Regions from separate parts of the Egbenema bharatensis FJBBOT/2019 genome, predicted to be linked through region 3. Evidence: riboswitches for the same ligand, from Rfam matches in the RefSeq annotation. Region 3 holds a riboswitch; each other region holds the start of a gene.

Evidence for each region. A riboswitch is a leader RNA that binds a small molecule or an ion and turns the genes downstream of it on or off. The one in region 3 is predicted to bind cyclic di-AMP.
Region 1: it holds a riboswitch for cyclic di-AMP, as region 3 does, so the genes downstream of both, ACM1PF_RS02345 (NfeD family protein) here and ACM1PF_RS20580 (universal stress protein) in region 3, are expected to answer to the same signal.
Region 2: it holds a riboswitch for cyclic di-AMP, as region 3 does, so the genes downstream of both, ntrB (nitrate ABC transporter permease) here and ACM1PF_RS20580 (universal stress protein) in region 3, are expected to answer to the same signal.

Annotation. Positions count from the first base shown of each region.
Region 1 is NZ_CP182236.1:532,568-536,921, forward strand. It holds gene egtB (ergothioneine biosynthesis protein EgtB) at 1-669, opposite strand, end outside; cyclic di-AMP (ydaO/yuaA leader) riboswitch at 1,166-1,396, shown strand; gene ACM1PF_RS02345 (NfeD family protein) at 1,668-1,922, shown strand; gene ACM1PF_RS02350 (hypothetical protein) at 1,951-2,676, opposite strand; gene ACM1PF_RS02355 (GNAT family N-acetyltransferase) at 3,174-3,692, shown strand; gene ACM1PF_RS02360 (DUF4332 domain-containing protein) at 3,697-4,131, opposite strand; gene ACM1PF_RS02365 (ABC transporter ATP-binding protein) at 4,135-4,354, opposite strand, start outside.
Region 2 is NZ_CP182236.1:2,505,637-2,509,990, reverse strand. It holds gene ACM1PF_RS11650 (ABC transporter ATP-binding protein) at 1-432, opposite strand, end outside; partial or broken gene ACM1PF_RS11645 (CmpA/NrtA family ABC transporter substrate-binding protein) at 449-1,842, opposite strand; gene ntrB (nitrate ABC transporter permease) at 1,970-2,821, opposite strand; cyclic di-AMP (ydaO/yuaA leader) riboswitch at 2,959-3,136, opposite strand; gene ACM1PF_RS11635 (AAA family ATPase) at 3,563-4,354, shown strand, end outside.
Region 3 is NZ_CP182236.1:4,457,983-4,462,336, reverse strand. It holds gene ACM1PF_RS20590 (PTS sugar transporter subunit IIA) at 1-333, opposite strand, end outside; gene ACM1PF_RS20585 (cation:proton antiporter) at 306-1,481, opposite strand; gene ACM1PF_RS20580 (universal stress protein) at 1,472-2,077, opposite strand; cyclic di-AMP (ydaO/yuaA leader) riboswitch at 2,175-2,370, opposite strand; gene ACM1PF_RS20575 (GAF domain-containing protein) at 2,459-4,354, opposite strand, start outside.

The sequences.
Region 1 (4,354 bases), 3.6 Mb from region 3:
CTGGAGGTAAACCGGATGGCGAGGACTTTCATTATCAAAGGCGAAATCTGTACCGTCATAGCCGATCGGATTCAGGCCCCCTGGATAATCCAACCAGGTTTCCGTGTTCGTTTCCTGCGCTTTAGGGCTGACCGATTCCCTGGCGTGGTAGGCAGGACGCAGCGGATTGTACGCCAGAATATGCTTTAAGTCGGTGAATAATAGTTCCTGATGTTGCTGTTCGTGATGTAAACCTAAAGTAATTAAGGCTTCCACTTCTGCATCTCCCGATCGTTCCGCGATTAGTTGCTGCATCGCTTCATCGACATAGGCACGGTAGCGATACACTTCCTCTACGGTCGGACGAGAGAGTAAGCCTCGCTGGGGTCGGGGGTGGCGTTCTCCCACTGCCTCGTAGTAAGAGTTAAACAAATAACTATACTGTGGATGAAATACGGCATAGTTTTTCAAATAGGGGGTCAGCAAAAAGGTTTCAAAAAACCAGGTAATGTGCGCTAAATGCCATTTAGGTGGACTGACATCCGGCATGGTTTGAATGCCGTAATCTTCGATCGCCAGGGGTTGACAAATTTGCTCGCTTAACTGACGGACTTGTTGATACCGATCGCCCAGCGACAGGGGAATCCGACTCTGAGCAAACGTTTGTGTTAGAGAAGCAGAACGATTCATGGTTAGTTGTATAGAGGTTTACAGTCTGAGTACTATCCTCGCGTGGATGCTACCGCAGATCTCGCCATTCGTATAGGCTCTTATGGTTAATTGCAGGTAAAAAGGCAAAAGAGCCATGCAGTACCACTACAGCAGCGATCGATTCAGCAGAGAACTGTCATAGGGGGGAATTTGTAGCTTCATACACATATCGTGAAGCGAGGCAATGGAAGATTGATACTTTAGTCAGTACCCACGATTAATACTTTGGTCAGTACCCACGATTAATACCCACGATCGCCCATCTGGAGGAGGTGAACCTTGCCAGGAGAGGTGGAATAATGATTGATCATCAGTCAGTGCTCGAAAAATAGGATCAAAAAATAGCGATCTGTTCTTGAAATGGTTTATCGTCCGATGAATTGTTTATAATGCTAAACTTGTCCCCCTTAGGAGAGAATCATTGCAGCTTAAGTTGACGAATTTTTGAAAGCAGTGTTAGCGTTATAAGCACATATCTACTAGTCAGCCTAATCCCGTACTTCATTAGCGACATTAATGAAACGGAGCGGAGGAACCAAACTCTATGGGGCGAATCGGATAAAAGGTAGAGCTTAATACAGGGCGAAGCCTGGAAAAGTATTACGTTTTCTCGCAGCTTTTACCTCCCACCTCTATGCTTTTGACCGAGGGGCACCTCTCAGCCCTAGCCCGTCAGCTAACTCCGTCGGCAGTGAGAGGAGACTGAAGAGGCAGCATTTTTATTACAGCTAGATCTCCTTCAGTGTCCTCAGGTTAACTTGGGTGATCCTTCAAAGCTTCCTTCCTCCTCGGAGCAAGCGAAGCAATTTCACCCTTGTTTGTTTACATCCCATCTCCCTCAGCCCCCTGAAGTGGGTGGGACTTTAACTAAAAGGAGTTAAGTTCTCATGGTTAAATCCACGTTGAACCGGCTTTTCAGCTCGTCTGCATCTACCAAACTTGAGGGTACTGCCAATTCATCCGTTACTCGTAACCGCATGCACAGTAGACCATCTAACGCCGCCACGCTTGATGTGAAGCTGTTTGCGGGCAAGGCGATCGTCGATGCCATGATTCAGCCCAGCAAAAACGGGCGGGTACGCTTCCAGGGTTCATGGTGGTCAGCCCGATGTGAACAGAACATCACTATTTTGCCTGGCGAGGCAGTTCGAGTCGTTGGCCGGCAAAACATTACTCTGCTGGTCGAGCCGCTGCCGCTCGTGATGGCAACCCATTCTCCTGATTTGAATTAGCAGGTCTGGGTGAACCAGTGAACAACCACTAAAAGCCTTGTCCCAGCAAACGTTGCCGCATTCCTTCAGCAATCTTTTGCCCTAAATACTCTGGAATCAAGCTTTCGTTTGGCCCCAGCAAATAGAGGATGAGGCGAGTTCGCCCTCGCCAAACCAGGAGATTCGCATTCACCACCAGCAAGTCTTCTTGCCAAATTGCATACATCACCTTGTAAAACAGCCCAGGCTGATTATCTGCCTCAATCAAGAGGGCCGGTAGGTGGAAAACTGGATCAACATAAAATTCTGTTTCCACCTGCTCCAGTCCGGTATCCAGGTTGAATTCAACTGCCAGCATTTCTTCTACCTCAAATCGTCCTGCCAGGGCTTCCCGAATCGCACGACAGACATTCTCTGAGGTTTTGTCTGTAAGGGCTTTCCCTGCCCGGGACACGACCAGTTTGATGAAGACTAGCATCGGTGGGTAAATCTGCCCATACAAACTCAAACTATGGATCGTCAGCCCATAGGCAGCCAAAACACCAAAAATATCGCTCAGAAGGAAGGACTGATTCCGATAGGCAAAATGCAGGGCACTCTTACTCCCCTCTGGATTAAGTTCAATGACCGCTTGTCGCGTTTTGTAAAGTTGATAGGCTAGCCGTAAATTCTGGAGCTGAATTTCGCTGCTAACAAACTGCTCATAGAACTGGGGAAACGCCCGATTAAAGCGTTTTAACAATTCTAGAGTGGAGGGTTTCAGCCCCAGGGCCATAGATTTGGTAGAAGCAGGTACGATCACGAGGGTGAGAAAACACGAGTAGGAAGAAGTGGGTGAGATGAAAACGGACTGACGTTTCGGCAGACCTGTATTTAAGAATTATTTAATTTGCAATTTTGGGAGGCTCTTAACCACCCTACAGCGGTGCTGACTTTCAAGAACTTGATTCAGTTTTTGGTGAGGCACCTGGCTGAGAAGTAATCATACAGTGATCCCTGATTCCATTTTTCCCAGAAATCCCCAATTCTCCTGCTACTCTCAGAAATCTATTTTATGGATATTTATGGATATTAATAAAACAAAGGGGAATTGTAGGGTAGACAGTACCCAACGCAGTCTCATTACCTGGTGCGGGCTAGAAGGTCTGGGCAGATTAAATTTTTAACCTCCAGGAAATAGATAGCGGTTTAAGAATAGTCGGCAGGGATATACTAGCTATTACCGCTCATTTGATTCCCCTTCTCACTGACTCTGTAATACCGCACCACAGCATGGGTTTCTGGAAAAGCTTATTTAGCACCTCTGAAACAACAACTGCCGCAAAGCCACCCGGCATTGACGGAATGGCCTCTCCAGGTGTAGTCGTTGGCAATTCTCGGATTTTTTTTAGTACCGATCGAGAGATTGATCTCTATGAACTGGAAGAGCTGTGTGATGCGGTAGGTTGGTCGCGTCGCCCGCTGCGTAAGGTGAAAAAGGCGATTCAGTATAGCTTTTTGGTTGTTTCAATGTGGGAACAACGGGGGACACAGCGTCGATTGATTGGATTTTCCCGCGCTACGTCGGATCATGCCTTCAACGCCACGATTTGGGATGTAGTGGTTCATCCTGACTTCCAGAGTAAGGGGCTAGGAAAGGCGTTGATGCGTCAGATGATCAAACGGCTCCGCAATGAAGACATCAGCAACATCACCCTATTTGCCGATCCCCATGTGATAGATTTCTATCGCGGGCTGGGCTTTATGCCGGATCCAGAGGGAATTAAGGGGATGTTCTGGTATCCCGATTAGCGGTCTATTTCCCTATTCGCTTCGCCTGCTCTACCCATAGGGCAACTTCATCCAGGGTAGGACAGAGATCCTGGCGTTGGAGCATGGCAACATGGAGCTTGACCAACTGCCGATGGAGGCGCGCCAGGGGGATTTGAGCCAGCTGGAGGGGGGAGCTAATACCAGCATGGAGTAGTAGCCCACAGTATTGACAGCCGACCGCTGGAATTCGCGCCAGATCCGCCAGAGCCACCCACTTGTTGATGTATTGAATGTGGATCTGCAATTGGGCTGCGAGCTGCTGTCGCCGTTCAGGGGTATTTGCCTGCTGTAAAAGCTGAAGCGTGGTGTGAATGCCGCACTTTTCCAACTTGCCCTGATTTTGTTCACTAAGTCCAGGGAGCTGTCCGATCGCCCAGTTACCGGGCTGTATCCTGGCTTGGTTATGCTTTGTGGTCATGTTTTAGGGGGCAGGGTGCAACACGCCATCCTCCAGGTATGTCACCTGATCCGCTACATCAATGATGCGGGGATCGTGGGTCACCATCAGCACGGTGCGGTTATGCTCCTTGGCCAGTTTCCGCAGCAGGGTGATGACCGCATGACCACTCTGGGAGTCTAGAGCCGCAGTGGGTTCATCTGCCATGATGATCTGAGGATTTCCAGTCAGGGCCCGGGCGATC
Region 2 (4,354 bases), 2.0 Mb from region 3:
CACCATCTCAATGTGTTCATTGACAATTCGCTTCCGTTCGGCAGGCGAAATGCGGGGTAAAGCCTCATCCACCGCCAGACGAATGTTATCCCGTGCCGTGAGCCAGGGTAGCAGGGAGTATTGCTGAAACACCATCATGCGATCGACCCCTGGTTTGCGAATTTCTTTCCCTTGAAGCCGTACCATTCCAGAGGTTGCTCGTTCTAGTCCAGCGACGATTTTGAGTAACGTAGACTTACCACAGCCAGAATGGCCAATGATCGAAACATATTCATCATCACGAATCGTTAAGTTAATGTCCTTGAGAACAACAAAATGATCTCCATCGGGCGTGCGATAGGTTTTGCCCAGGTTTTCAACGACGAGAAACTCGCTCTGGGCAGGAGAATTGCTGTAACTACCGCTGGTGGAGTAAGAGGTTTCAGGTTTCATGGTTTAATGCCTCCGGTTAAGACAGGAAAATACGAGTGGGTGCGTTCGCCCGAATTTCAAAGCTGTTGAGATAGCCAACGGGGTCACTGGGGTCGAATGCTTTTTGATCAACGAACAATTCAGCCGGTTCTACCTTGTAATCTTCAGCCGGACATTCAATCCCCATTTCCGCTGCAATTTCGCGGTATAAGTCAGTCCGCCAGGCTCGTCTGGCTCGTGCTTCTGCATCGGATGGAAACTCAGCCTGTCCCCAACGGGCCGCTTGCGTCATTAACCACAAGGCTTGGGACTGCCACAGGAAGGTGGAATGATCTTTGGGAACCTGGGAAATATCAGATGGCACATCGAAAAATAGGGTGGTATCTGGCGACTCCACAATGCGATCGCGTTTGTCAAATCCACCATAGTTGTATTTACCCACTAGAGCTGGTTTAGTGAAATCCGCTTTTGCCCCGGTAAAGGCGCGGGCGGAGATAATCTCTGCCACTTCTGCTCGATTCGCCGGATCACTACAGTACTGGCAGGCTTCAATCATGGCTTTCACCAGCGATCGATAGGTCTTGGGGTTTTCTTCAATGAAGGATTCCATCACGCCCAGGACGCGATCGGGATGGCCCTGCCAGATTTCCTTACCCTGAGCAAAGGTAAATCCAACCCCTTCATTGCCTGCGATCGCCCTTGTGTTCCAGGGTTCGGCCACCATGTATCCTTCCATTGCCCCGATGCGGACATTTGTGACCATCTGGGGGGGGGAATAATGATGATCCGAAACTCCTCCAGGGGATTCACGCCCACTGCTGCCGACAGGTAACGAACAAAGTATTCGTAAATCGCAGAACTGAGTACAACCGCCCAAATTCGCCGTTCCGCTGGCAAGTGATCAAAATGGCGACGAAATGCCTGCCCAAATTCGTCTAGGTTGCCGTTATACTCTCGCAATGGGCGCAAACCGGTATTCCACATCGACTGGTTCATCGTCATCGCATTTCCATGACGGTGAATGGTCATTGCTGCACACATTTCGGCTCTCCGTGCGCCTTCTGCTCCCAATCGTGCATTCGTGACTGTTCCCGATACGACTGGTGATGCATCCAATCGTCCAAAGATGACCCCATCCCGTGAAGCTCCCCATCCCGATTCACGGCTCAAGGTGACATTCAAGCCGTATTTATGAAAGAACCCCTTAGTATAGGCAATGGCAAAGGGGGCACAGTCATTGACGGGCACAAATCCAACCCGCAGATTGGGCTTCTCTAACGTTCCAGGATCAACCACTCGTTCCGGTTGAGTCTGAGTGATCGCTGAAAAGGGACTCTGTGCCTGGGGAGCCGAGCTGCAAGCTGCAATTGCCGTTGTGGCCGCCAGTCCACCTAAACCATAGAGAAACGATCGTCGCTTTAAAGAACTCATGTTCAACTCTCCCAAATGCTTCTACTGTTCGCGGCATGGGTAAACAGCCCGGCATGACGACGAATGCCGATTCGCCTGAATCATGCTGCTGCTCCAAAACCCCAAAATGTTGTTCGATCGCTGGTTCTCAGGTCGTTGTGGGGGGGCGATGGGTAATCCACACCTGGAGCCGTCCCAGCAAATAGTCCAACACCAGTCCGGTTAAACCAATGACTAAAATGGCCAGGAACACTGAGTTCAGGTTAAGGCGGTTCCATTCATCCCAGACAAAGAAACCAATGCCAATTCCACCCGTCAACATTTCGACTGCCACAATCACCAACCAGGCAATTCCCAGGCTAATCCGCAATCCAGTAAAAACATAGGGCAGGCTGGCAGGCCAGATGATTTTCACCATTTGTCGCCACTTGGGCATTTCCAGCACCTGAGCCACATCCAGGTAGTCCTTTGGCACACTGGCAACCCCAACTGCCGTATTAATCATCGTCGGCCAGAGGGAGGTAATGAAAATCACAAAGATGGCGGATGGATTGGCCAGGTTAAAGGTTGCTAAAGCCACAGGCAACCAGGCAACGGGGGATACTGGTCTAAAGATTTGAATCAGGGGGTTGATGGCCAGCATGGCCCGTCTGGATGTACCAATCCAAAACCCGACGGGAATGGCGACGATCGACCCCAACACAAAGCCCAGAAACACTCGTCGCAAGCTGGCTAATAAGAGCCAACCGATCCCCAGATCGCCAGGGCCGCGACGGTAGAAAGGATTAAGAATATAATCCATATTTGCCATCAACGCATCCCACGGAGTTGGCAACAATGTAGTGAAGAAAGTTGCTACAATCCACCAGAGCAAGAGGACTCCAGCAAAACCGATGAACGGAAACAGAATAAAATCTTGAACAATTACCGGGCGAATGGATCTTCTCCAGGTTGCTTGAGCAGCCAGGACGATCACCTGAATATTAAATTGCAGCAGCATTGAATCCTCCTGAGAGTGCGAGGTTCTAGACACGGACGCAGTACAATCCCCGTGAAAACCCACGGATTGCAAAAAAAGCGTCCCTCGTACAGACTGAGGACACTGAAGGGATCAGGCAATTGTAAAATGCTGATACTTCAGTCTCCCCTCAATGCCGACGGAGTTAGCTGACGGGCTAGGACTGAGAGGTGTCCTCCATTCAAAAAGCTAAGTGTTTCGCACTTTTGGCTCTTTCAACGGTTCGCCCCAAAAGGTGGTTCCTCCGCTCCCGGTTTATCTCAGCGATAAGACCGCAGGATTAGGCTGACCTACTTAATTTAGGTTCTCCTAAAGCTAGCATTCTCAAATTCGATTCGTCAATCTTTCTTTAGAGAGAGGCAAGATAAATGCTTTAGAGAGAGGCAAGATATATGGACTGGGCGGGCAAGATGCTCACTTCCCAAAAATGATGCCTGCACAAACATGGTTCTGATCAGCAATTGTTGTCGTTGATGCAATGCTCGTTATGTCGGGTTCTCCCACCTTTGAGCGTTGCACGATCGCCAATAGCCTCTACAATTTGGGTTAACCAGGCATTTTTCAGAACCGACTGCCACGACAGGAGGCAACTGTGGATTTTAGACAAATCGTAAATTTCAGAATGGTCAAGCAGGAAGCCAGTTTGCTGCATAAATCGCTCAAGCCAATTCTGGAATTAGACGATCGCATAGCAGATTTGCTTCTGGTGGATCTCACCGGGTCATGCAGATTTGCGGCAAAGCTAGCGGTGAGATTACGTCTGCGGAATTGCTGGCTTATTTAATGACCTATGCCTTAATTAAAGACGACAAAGACAAGCTAAATATCGCTTTAAACAGTTGGGAGTTTTCTGATGCAGAACGAATCAAAGCCGAAAAACTCACGGTGGAAATCCTGCTCGATTTAACTAAAGGGCAGCCCGATCCACCCCAGCTTGTTATTCCTTCTTTGCTAAACAAGCTGGATGAGGAAAAAGGCACAAAGTATCTAGAGCAAACCGTCCACGCTATCTACAAATTTGCGCAGGTAGTGGTCAAAGCCGATGGGGATGTGTCTATGCAAGAAATGGAAGCCCTATCGCAAGTCTGGCAACTGTTGCACCAATACCGGGCGATCGATAACTACAAAAGTGGATTGCAAACCGCAGCTTCCAACGTTAGAACTGTTTCTCCGCCCTCTCCCCAACCTGCTGCTCCCACTTCAGCTGCGCCTGCAACTCCCCCCCCTCCTCAGGCGGACGCTCCCCCTCCCCCCAAAACTGAAGATGAGCTTGCCAATATTCTGGCCCAGGCAATGGCTGAACTCAATGACCTGGTGGGGTTGGACAATATCAAGGAAGAGGTAAAAACGCTGGCCAATTTTCTGAAAGTGCAGAAGATCCGCGAAGATCGAGGGTTGGCTAAAACATCGGTTTCCCTCCATGCGGTATTCTGCGGCCCACCTGGAACAGGAAAAACGACGATCGGTCGCTTAATGGCCCGGATTTACCAGGGCTTAGGATTTCTGCAAAAAGGC
Region 3 (4,354 bases):
AATACCAGAGGCCGGATTGCGGGCAACGCGGGTGACCGGGTTCACAGGCACATCAATTTCAGCCGCATGAACCACCGCATGGGCAAGTAGTCGTTCCGCTGCCGCCACATTGCTTTCCGTGTTGTCTGCCTCCAGTTCCTCAGCCACCACGGTCAAGGGGAAGATCGTTTCTTCAGACTTACTATCCCGCAGCATCGAGGCAATATTCATCAGAGTTTCACTAGTGGATGGATTCGCCAGAGGTACCAAAATCCGTTGGGGAGCCTGACGCGGTTCGTAGATCTGGTCTTCCTCTTGCTCCTGGGCTACCTTACGACCAAAGCGATCGACCACCCAGGCGCAAGGATGCAGGTCGCAAAGATCATCAGCACCACGCCATTCAGCACATCATCCCCAATAATGCCAAGTTCATAGCCCACCAGGGTGGCCGCCAAAGTTGCTGCTGCCTCGCAGGTAGATAAGCCAAAAATCACCCAACCCTGGGCATCGGAATAGTTGTAGATTCGCCGGGTTAATCCAGCCGCGATCCATTTTGTTCCAACGTTGGTGGATAGCATGGCAATCATCACGACCCAGGCTGTCCATCCGCTGGCCAGGACTGACACATCCACCAGCAGACCGATAAAGATCAGAAAAAACGGAATGATAAAGGCTTCACCGAAGAACTGAATTCGGGTCATTAACCGACTGCGTTCTGGAATCAGTCGATTCAGCGTTAGTCCGACTAAAAACGCCCCCAGAATGGCCTCTGTCCCCACGGCACGAGCTAAATAGGCACCAATAAATACAACTGCCAGAACAAAGATAAACTCGCTCTTGCCACCGTCTTCCACATTCCGGAAGAACCAGCGGGCTAATAGCGGCAGCAGGTAGACCACCGCCGCCACATAAATCACCATTGCCAGAGCGAGGGTAATCCAGAAAGTCGTGGTTAACTCTCCTTCAAAGCCCCGGGCGACGACCACCAGCACCAACAGGGCCACCGTATCTGTTAGAATCGTGCCGCCGACAGTGGTGACTACGGCATCGTTCTTCGTGATGCCCAATCGGCTAATGATCGGGTAGGGCACCAGGGTATGGGAGGCAAACATACTGGCAATCAAGATGGCAGCAGCCCACCCAAATCCCAAAACATACCGAAACAGTACGGTACCGATGAATTGAGGAATGGTGAATGTAATGATGCCGAAGACCAGACTGCGATCGCGGTTTTTGCGGAACTGAGACATATTGATCTCCAGCCCCGACAAAAACATGATGTAGAGCAACCCGACATTTCCCAATAGCTCGATCGCCTGACCTCGCTCCAGCACGTTCAGGACACTAGAGCCTAAGATCACCCCTGCGATGATCGGCCCAATGATCCCTGGAAGCCGAAACCGCTCAAAGATTAGCGGAGTTGCCAAAATCACGACCATACAAATTCCAAAGATCAAAATTGGATCTTCAACCGGAAGGGTTAGCCCCAGGATTAATTCCATGTATGACTCCTTATGGTGGTGGGAAGATGGGTGGGTTTCCAGTCCACTAAATGAAGAGGGGACTGATGGGCTCCCTCCGTGGATGGCTTGACAGCCCCTGGCGGCAGGGGTTGAGTGTGGAACTCATTCTGTACAACCAGCACGGGGCAAGATGCATGGCGCATCACATAATCGGGTGTACTGCCAAAGAACCGTCGCTTCAAACCAGGCTTGAGACTGCGCCCCATGACGATCAAATCTGCATGGGAGTGGTTTGCCAGACGACAAATCTGCACCCCCACATCTCCAACTTGGTGAACCGCTTTTGCAGGAACGCCGAGGGCGTGGGCGATCGCAGCATAATCACAAAGCCACTGATAGTCTGCATCGACCTGATCTCGATGCTCTTCGTCTAGCTGTTGCAGTTTTCCAGGACTGACTAAACCAAACCCCGCATCAATAAAGGTGCCCATGTGTTCCGCGATTTTGAGTCTGGTACAGTGGGTCAAGATCAAACGGCTGTGGTACTGCTGGGCCAGGGTCAGAGAGCGATCGAATATTGCGTCTGCAAAATTATCACGGCCTAAAGCCGCCAAAATTCCATGAAACGATGTCATTGAACGATCTCCAGAGTCTAGCAGGTACAGTCAGCAAGCCGTAGCGATACCCGCCAAGGACACCGGTGGTTCAACCCATTGTGAAAATGCTTGAAACCCAGTCTCCTCCCAATGCCGACGAAGTTAGCTGACGGGCTAGGACTGAGAGATGTCCCTCTTGAATCACGATGGCAGGTGCAATTTCACCCCCCTCGCCTTTCCAAGATAAGCCCCAGAAAAAGGTTCCTCCGCTCCAACCACAACGCTGTGTCTGTAATGAACACCATTGCGATCGAATTAGGCTGACTTGCTTAATTTCTGGAAATTATAGCATTACCCTGAGGCAGGACGATCCTTCCGAAGATGGAGTTTTTTAAGCCATTAGATAAAATAACCGCCAATTCAAATCTGGAGTACCTGCTGCAAGGTTGAGAGCAATTCCTGAGTGGTGAATGGTTTAGATAAGGAAGCGTTCACTTCAGTTTTTGGCTCATTGACCCCACTCGTACTCAAGCCACTCATTGCAACAATTTGAATTTGGGGATTCATGGTACGCAGGGTTTGAATCGTTGCTTTTCCATCCATTGACGGCATCATCATGTCGATTAAAACGAGACGAACATCCGCCTTATGTCGGGCAAACAAAGTGACTGCTTCAATCCCATCTTGAGCGGTCAAAACCTCATAGCCGTAGGTTTCCAATAAATCCTTTGTGACTTCACGGATAAACGTTTCATCATCAACCAACAGGATTAACTCACCATGTCCTATTAATATATTTTGCGCTTCAGTCACCTGAACTTCGGTTTGGTGAATGGCAGGTAAGTAAACCTGAAACTCTGTGCCTTTATGAATCTGGCTCGATACAGTAATAAATCCGTTGTGGCTTTTGATGATCGTCATAACAGTCGATAATCCTAATCCCGTTCCTTTTCCCATTTCCTTTGTGGTGAAAAATGGATCAAAAATGCGATCGATTACATCTGGCGTAATGCCTTCTCCAGTATCAGAAACCGTAATCTTGACATAGGAGCCTGCGTGAGCTTCTAGATGGAATTGGGCAAATTCTTCAGTGAGTTCGACATTTTCAGCCGAAATCTTGATCATTCCTCCATTGGACATCGCATCCCGAGCATTGAGGCAAAGGTTCATTAAAATCTGGTGTAGTTGAGTGGCATCACCGCAAACGATCCAGAGATCGCGGGGAATGTTGGTGGATAGGGTAATCGATTTGGGAAAGGTTTCTTCAGCAATTTGCTTGATTTCCCAGATCAAATGCTTGACCTCCAGCAGCGATCGCTCCCCTTCCACACCCCGCGCAAACGACAACACCTGCTTGACTAAACTGGCCCCTCGCCGCGCACTGCTGTCAATAATATCAATCCACTGTCGCCCTTTCGGATCCTCTGGATCAGCAAGCTGCATTTCCAACAGCGACACTGCCATCAATATGGGAGCCAGAAGATTATTGAGGTCATGGGCAATTCCTCCTGCCAGCGTACCAATACTCTCCATCCGCTGGGCCCGGAGAAACTGTCGTTCCAGTTGTTTCTTCTGAGTAATGTTGGTATTCACCATTAGAATCGCCTGGGGTTGACCGTTTGAATCCCGCACCAATGTCCAACGACTTTGAACAATGACCTCCCGTTCCGCCTTTGTCCATTGGTACAATTCTCCCTGCCACTCTCCTTTCGATAGAACGGCCTGGTAGATAGCTTCAATGTTCCCAGGAGCCTCTCGGTAGAGCAGTTTATCTTCCAGTTGGCCCATGGCTTCCCTGGCAGCCCAGCCATATAACCGTTCAGCGCCCTTATTCCAGTAAGTGATCTGTCGATTTAATCCCTGCACCACAATGGCATCCGTTGCCACATCGAGGAGGGCAGCCTGGTCGCGGATTTTTTGCTCGGCTTGCTTGCGTTCTAGTAGCTCTGCCTGGGTTTGTTGATAGAGTTCTGACTGGTGAATGGCGATCGCCACCTGAGTGGATAGGTGGGTCAACAGTTCAATTTCCCAGGTTTGCCATTGCCGGGGCTGACGGCAGTGATGCACAATCAGTAACCCCCACAGTTGCTCTTTATGGAGAATCGGAACGACCAGTTTTGACTGTACCCCCAGTTTGCGTAATGTTTCGACCAGGCAGGGAGCAACTTCGTCCTGTTCAATATTGGTAATGGCCCGAACGCGCCCCTGGCGGTACAGCTCATGGCATTCTTTGGGAAAGATCACTTCCGGCAGGGATTGCCCCAGAATAGGGGCATAATCGGGAGCAACCGCTTCATTCGTCACCCGCCCTGTGCC